Linked DNA regions of Hydrogenispora ethanolica. The protein of the gene in region 2 binds, or shares a complex with, the protein of the main gene of each other region. Links are inferred from orthologs where the notes say so. Each region holds a gene or a part of one and is shown on either strand. Other genes may lie near its edges.

Region 1 (3,106 bases), on a different replicon or contig from region 2:
CAATCGCTCCCCGTACGGTGGATTGCAAATTAAACAGCCGTATTTGTTGCTATTCCGCAACTCCGATACGGGCATCCGCTGCAGGTGAATCTGATCGTCCAAGCCGGCCAGTTTACGGTGATAACGGGCCATGCTCAAAACGGCTTCATCAATATCCGTGCCGACAATCCGCAATTTGACATCGCGCCGGATTGAATCGTTCCCCTCATCGCGGGCGTTCCGCCAAAAAACGGCCGGAAGTTGCGGCCAAGTCTCGGAAACAAAATCGCGCCGCAGGCCCGGCGGAATATTCAAGCCGATCAATGCCGCTTCAATGGGGATCGTCCCGGAACCGCAAAACGGATCGACCAACACCCGGTCAGGATTCCAATAGCTCAGATTGATCATGGCCGCGGCGAGGGTCTCTTTGAGCGGCGCCTGACTCGTCAATTTACGATAGCCTCGCTTGTGAAGCCCGGCGCCGCTGGTATCAATCGTCAGCGTGGCACGATCTTTCAACAAGGCGACTTCTATGGTATATTTCGGACCGGTCTCCGTAAACCATTGCTGATGATAACGCTGCTTTAATTTTTCGACGATAGCTTTTTTCACAATCGCCTGGCAGTCCGGGACACTATACAATTTTGAATGCACCGATTTGCCTTCCACCGGAAAGAGCGCATCCTCCGGCAGCCATTCCGCCCATGGCAGCGCCTTGGTTCCTTCGAATAATTCTTCGTATGTAAGGGCTTGAAATTCTCCTACTTTGATCAAGACCCGGTCCGCGGAACGCAACCAGAGATTGCAACGGGGAATGGCCTCCAGATCGGCTTTGAATAGTACCCGCGAGTTCTCTACCCGTACATCGGAATAACCCAGCTCTTTCACCTCGCGGGCAACGATGGCTTCCAGCCCGAAGGTGGCGGTGGCGATTAAATCAACTGTTGACATATGACCCCCATATTTGTAAAAAGCGGACCGTAGCACCTTACGCTCCACTCCGCCAAATCTTACCTATCATAGCATAACCCACTTTGGCTGTCAAATTCATCGGTCCACCCAATATTTTGGGGCACACTGTGCTATCATGGGCATGTCATAAAATAAAAAGACTCCGGTATCATCCGGAGTCTGGTTTGACATTTTTTAAAATTATGCTCTGGTGACGTTGGCCGCTTGCGGTCCCCGCTCACCCTCAACAATATCAAACTCAACCAATTGGCCTTCATCAAGGGTTTTAAAACCATCCATCTGAATCGCGGAAAAATGGACAAACACATCTTTGCCGCCTTCTCTCTCGATGAAACCAAAACCCTTCTCGGCGTTAAACCATTTGACCTTACCTTGCATACACACATTCCTCCTAAAAAAATCTGTGGAGTACTCCTGAAAAGCCCAACCACATTTACCACTATAGCACAGTAAAAAATGGTTGTCAAACAAAAGAAATGGAATAATGATACAATTATTAGAAGAATTTGAAACAACTTTCCAGGAATAATATCAGCTCAAAGCCATATTGCTGGAACCGGCTATTTCGCCTGTTCCAAGCCGGGAGACGGCACGGGTTTCAAACTTTTCAGAGCCTGGGCCCATGTATCCCGTAGGTCCGTAACGATCGGCAATATTTCCGCTAGAATTGACGCGTCTTTCTTCAGGTTGGCCTCCACCAGCTGGCGATGGATGTAATCATAAAGCATATCCAATGATTGCGAGATTTCATATTGATGATCGAGCGTGATCCGGAACTCCATCACAATGTCTTGCGCCTTGATGATATAGTGATGGGCCTTGGCCGGATCCTTCTCTTCGATAGCATGTTGTGCCTGCATGATAAAGCGGATCAACCCATTATACAACATCAGGGTAAGCTCTCCGGGACTCGCGTTAATGACGGAATTTTCCCGATATAGATTATAAGCTTTGTTGGGTACCATATGCGCCGAACCTCCCCCTTATTTTAGTGTCACCCCTTATTAGCGCCGCTTATCCGTAAACATTCCCGCCGGATTCATATTTTGAGTGGAATTGTAGCCTGTCATTCCTTTTTTGCCGAGCCGGATGGCAGTCAGGCGTTTTTGAACCGCAGCTTTCTCTCTCTTTAAACGATTTTGACACTCATCGTTCAGTTTTTGAATCTCCGACATCGTTTGGCGCAATTCCTTATTACACGAGTCAACCATGGCCCGCCATCTCCCATCCTGATCTTCATGAAGGATGGACTGGAGGATAATCTCATTTTTAGCAATCTCGTTGATGCATTCGGATTTACGCTCCATAAAGGATTGGTATTCGGACGGATTCTCCATAAACGATAAAGCGGCCTGTTGCCGAAAATACGATAACATCATCTCATACATTTCTTTCTTCTTCCGGAGCAATTCTGCGACGTCTGCTTTATCCAACCGTTTACCATCTCCAGTTTATCAACTCATCATTGCGAATTACCAGTGTCAAACATCCCGAGGATCGCCGACAATTGACTGTTCATCCGGGCGATCATGGTGTCCATATTGTTATACATTGTATATAACCTGGATTCTTCGGCATCCAACCGGTCTTGGGTGGTCGTAATTTGTTTGCCGATGTTCGTCAGCTGTTTACCGATGACCGTCTGCGTGGAATCCGAGCCGGCCACGCCGGCCTCGGCATTGATCTTCTTCATCGTGGCATCAATCGAATCATAAAGACGGTAGAAAATACCCTGCCTGCTAACGTCGGTGGTCGGACCATCCTCAGTCGCAACCGAGCCGTTATTGGTCAAGAGAGCGATCACTCCCTCGGGATCCTCCATAATCGCCGCAGCCAGTTTATCCTTGTCCAGATAAAGCTTGCCTTTTTCCGCGTAGGCACTGGAACCGGTGGCTGTCGTAATCCCGATCTCCGCCAAACTTTTCACCTGTGGCTTCAGGGTGGCGCCATCGTTGAACCCGAGCAAATTGAGTCCGCTGTTGCTTGAGCCGTTATTTAACGAAACCTTGATACCACTGGTGGTCATGGTGAGCTGGTTGCTCCCGTTCAGCGCCACCTGAATACTGCCTTGGCCGAAGGCGGCATCCATTTTTTGTTGCACATCCTTGACCAGTTGATCATATTCACTGGCTGAATAGGAGCGCGCATCCAACTG
Region 2 (3,291 bases):
GGCAAACTGTATATTGACGAGGATAAGCTGAAGGAAGCGATCCAAAGCGATCCCGATCAGGTGATGGAACTTTTCACCCAGCAGTCCTCCGATTACTCGGGGACGACCACCGTCCGTAAACTGAGCTCCTCCGAGCGGCAGACCCGCTATAAACAGGAAGGGATTGCCTACCGTTTTTATGACATCATTCAGGACAACATCTCCAGCATCCGGGATAACAGCGGCAATAAAGGGTTTTTGTTGGAGAAGGCCGGTATCGAAAATGACGCGTCGAATACGGACAATACCTTGACCGACATGATCAACGATTATCAGGAGAAGATCGACAAGGAAGAAGACCGCCTGGACGATGAGGAAGATCGTCTCTACGAACAGTATTCCGCCTTGGAAACGTATATCTCCCAGATGAACGCGCAACTGTCCGCATTGCAATCCTATCTTTCAGGGAGTTGAGCGACATGAGCCGGGCTGGAAAGCATGAATGCCTGCTGCGGAAACAGCGGATTTTGGAACAGATCGCCGCGAATACCGAAACGCAGAGCCGTTTTATCCGCCGCCGGGAGATGAGAGGTATCCGGCGCCTGCTGCGCGAGCGCGCGGCGCTCATTGAGGAGCTCGCCGCTGTGGATCGGGATCTGACCGAGACCGGCGACGAGCGGTCCGAAGCTGGAATGGCGGATGTCATCCGGGCCGTCGCGGCCCAACAAGCCGCGGTACTGGAGCGGAGCGACAGCGTGTTGCGGGAGGCTCAGGCGGAACGGGAGCGTATCGGGGCGGAAATGCGAAAGATCCGGATGCAGCGTCAATTGATGAGAAAATATGAGGCGCGCTGGGCGCCGCTGACGCGGGGCAACCGGTTGAACGCCAAAGGGTAACTCGTATTCAACATGAACCGAGAGTCAAGAGCGCCCATCCCTCGAAAGGAATGGGCGCTTAATTTATGGATATTTGAGGAATTGTACCACTGGGAATCGGAGACTCCCTTAGGTTAGCCTTGCAACAGAGTCAACACCCGCTGGGGCAGCTGGTTGGCTTGGGCCAGCATCGTGGTGGCGGCCTGGTTGAGAACGCTCAACTTGGTATAGTTGGCCATTTCCGAAGCCATGTCGACGTCGCGGATCCGGGATTCGGCGGAAGTCAGGTTCTCGCTGGAGGTGGTCAGATTATTGATGGTGCTGTCCAGGCGGTTCTGAATGGCGCCCATTTTGGAACGGGCGGTGGTGACGACCGAGGTGGCGGTGTCAATCACCTTGATGGCGATATCCGCGGCATCCTGGGAGCTGACGTCCAGGCCCTCCACGCCCAACGAAGCGGCATCCATCTTGTCGATGCTGATATTGATGCTTTGGCCGGTGTTGGCCCCGATGAGCACCGTGGATGAACCGTCATTCCGTTTGTCCTGCGCTTTGGTGGTCTGGGTGAAGCTGGACAAGGCGTTGGTGGCGGTGGTATTGGTATCGCCGTCGGCATCTTTGACCGTAATGGTCAGACCGTAAACGGCGTCGGCGGTTCCTGCGGTGTTAGCGGTGGCAGTGATTACGCCGTCGGCGGTGACCGTCAGTGTGAAATCGTCATCGGTATTGGTCCCGTTGGCGTCGGCATCGGCCAGGTCGGCCAGAGTAGTGTCCGTGGCTACCGTGACATCATAGCTGATTAATTCGCCATTCTTAACGTAGCTGACGGTGACGGTGTCGCTCGCGCTGATACCCAAACTGTTGGTATCACTGTCATTCAGAGTTGTCAGAGTCGATGTTGCCGCCGTGGCCGTATCAAGAGCGGTATTGGACAGGACATTGGCAACGTCGCCGGTCTTGGAACCCATCGAACCGTCCAGCAGTTTCTTGGTGTTGAATTCGGTGTCATTGGCGATGCGGTTGATCTCTTCGATCAAGGCGTCCATCTCGTCCTGAATGTTTTGGCGGTCGGAGTCGGTATTGGTATCGCTTGAGGACTGGACGGCCAGCTCGCGCATACGTTGCAGGATGTTGGTGGTCTCATCGAGCGCGCCCTCGGCGGTTTGGACCATGGAGATCGCATCCTGGGCATTTTCGCTGGCCTGGTCGAGCCCGCGGATCTGGCCGCGCATCTTTTCGGAGATTGCCAGGCCCGCCGCGTCATCCGAGGCGGCGTTGATGCGATAGCCGGACGACAGTTTCTGCAGGGACTTGTTCATGGCGGTGTTGTTCAGGTTCAACTGATTGTAGGTGTTTAACGCCGAGAGATTGTGATTGATGATCATACCCATTGTGATTTCCTCCTTGATTTTTTAATGAAGCATCCGTACTGATCTGGGTCAGGTCATGGTTTGACAGCCCATTTCCTTGGCCTGCCAAAACCGGTGAAAAATGTTTGGCCCTACCGCATCGGGAATGGGGCAGGATCTCTGCCGCATGGTTTGCGGCGTAACCGCATCATCCGCAACACCGCCTTTCTATGGGAATTACTGATGGCATCGGGCCGGAATATTGGAAATCCATTAAATTGAATATTGGAATTATGTTTAGTCCACGCCTTTCAGGAATTTTTTTGCAGCCGGCATCCATAGAAAAAAAACCACCGGGTTGATTACCGGCGGCTTGAAAAGCATAAGAGATTCGGCGGTTTTTAGTTGGCGGTTTGGGCGACATTCTTATTTCTTTGCAGATAATATCCGACTCCCCGGACGGTCTTGAGGTTGGTGATGTTCAGCTTCTTCCGCAAATAATGGACGTAAAGGTTGACGGAGGTAAATTCGGCGTCGGAATTGAATCCCCATACCTTTTGAACGATCAGCTCTTTGGTGACGACCCGGCCGTGATTCCGGATTAATAGTTCTAAAAGTTGCGATTCTTTCACGGTCAACTGGATGACCGCGCCGTCTTTGATGACTTGGCCGCGCATCGGATCGAAAACCAGATCGTCAGCAACCAGGACGTTTTCAACCAGGTCTTTATTTCTGCGGCGTCCCAGTGCCTGGAGCCTGGCCAACAGCTCGACGCTATAAAAGGGTTTCACCAGATAATCGTCGGCGCCGGCGTTCAGGCCTTCCGCCCGGTCTTCCGGCGAGTCCTTGGCGGTCAAAATCAGGACTGGCGTGTCATGCCCCAGCCTGCGAAATTCGCAGAGCAACGAGAGCCCGTCTTGTTGCGGCAACATGCGATCGAGGACAATAATATCGTAAATCCCCATGCAAGCCATTTCCAGTCCTGTTTCGCCGTCCAGTGCCACATCGACCACAAAGCCATTCTTCTTTAACAAGTGTGATAGCGCTTCGGCAAGTTTGGATTCATCCTCCACCAATAATAATTTCAT

The links.
Region 1: the proteins of EDC14_RS23425 (region 2) and fliS are in contact, whole or in part, in a crystal structure (PDB 5MAW), measured with the Bacillus subtilis proteins. The link is inferred for Hydrogenispora ethanolica from one-to-one orthologs.

What each region holds. Positions count from the first base shown.
Region 1 is NZ_SLUN01000008.1:147,760-150,865, reverse strand. Bases 215-2,989 are described here. They hold fliS (flagellar export chaperone FliS), read right to left. Parts: upstream 1,917-2,989; coding sequence 1,512-1,916; downstream 215-1,511. Other genes in these bases: fliD (flagellar filament capping protein FliD), read right to left, coding at 2,414-2,989; flgN (flagellar export chaperone FlgN), read right to left, coding at 1,956-2,384; EDC14_RS09005 (cold shock domain-containing protein), read right to left, coding at 1,132-1,329; EDC14_RS09010 (THUMP domain-containing class I SAM-dependent RNA methyltransferase), read right to left, coding at 215-930. Outside these bases: more of EDC14_RS09010, read right to left, coding at 1-214; more of fliD, read right to left, coding at 2,990-3,106. UniProt on the Bacillus subtilis protein: Essential for filament assembly. May act as a facilitator of flagellin (hag) secretion. Antagonizes translational repressor CsrA indirectly.
Region 2 is NZ_SLUN01000044.1:30,372-33,662, reverse strand. The notes cover bases 115-3,074. They hold EDC14_RS23425 (flagellin N-terminal helical domain-containing protein), read right to left. Parts: upstream 2,240-3,074; coding sequence 989-2,239; downstream 115-988. Other genes in these bases: EDC14_RS23420 (response regulator transcription factor), read right to left, coding at 2,605-3,074; EDC14_RS23430 (hypothetical protein), read left to right, coding at 459-875; fliD (flagellar filament capping protein FliD), read left to right, coding at 115-453. Also shown: more of fliD, read left to right, coding at 1-114; more of EDC14_RS23420, read right to left, coding at 3,075-3,291. UniProt on the Bacillus subtilis protein: Flagellin is the subunit which polymerizes to form the filaments of bacterial flagella. Assembly into flagella requires FliW. Acts as a homeostatic autoinhibitory regulator to control its own cytoplasmic levels.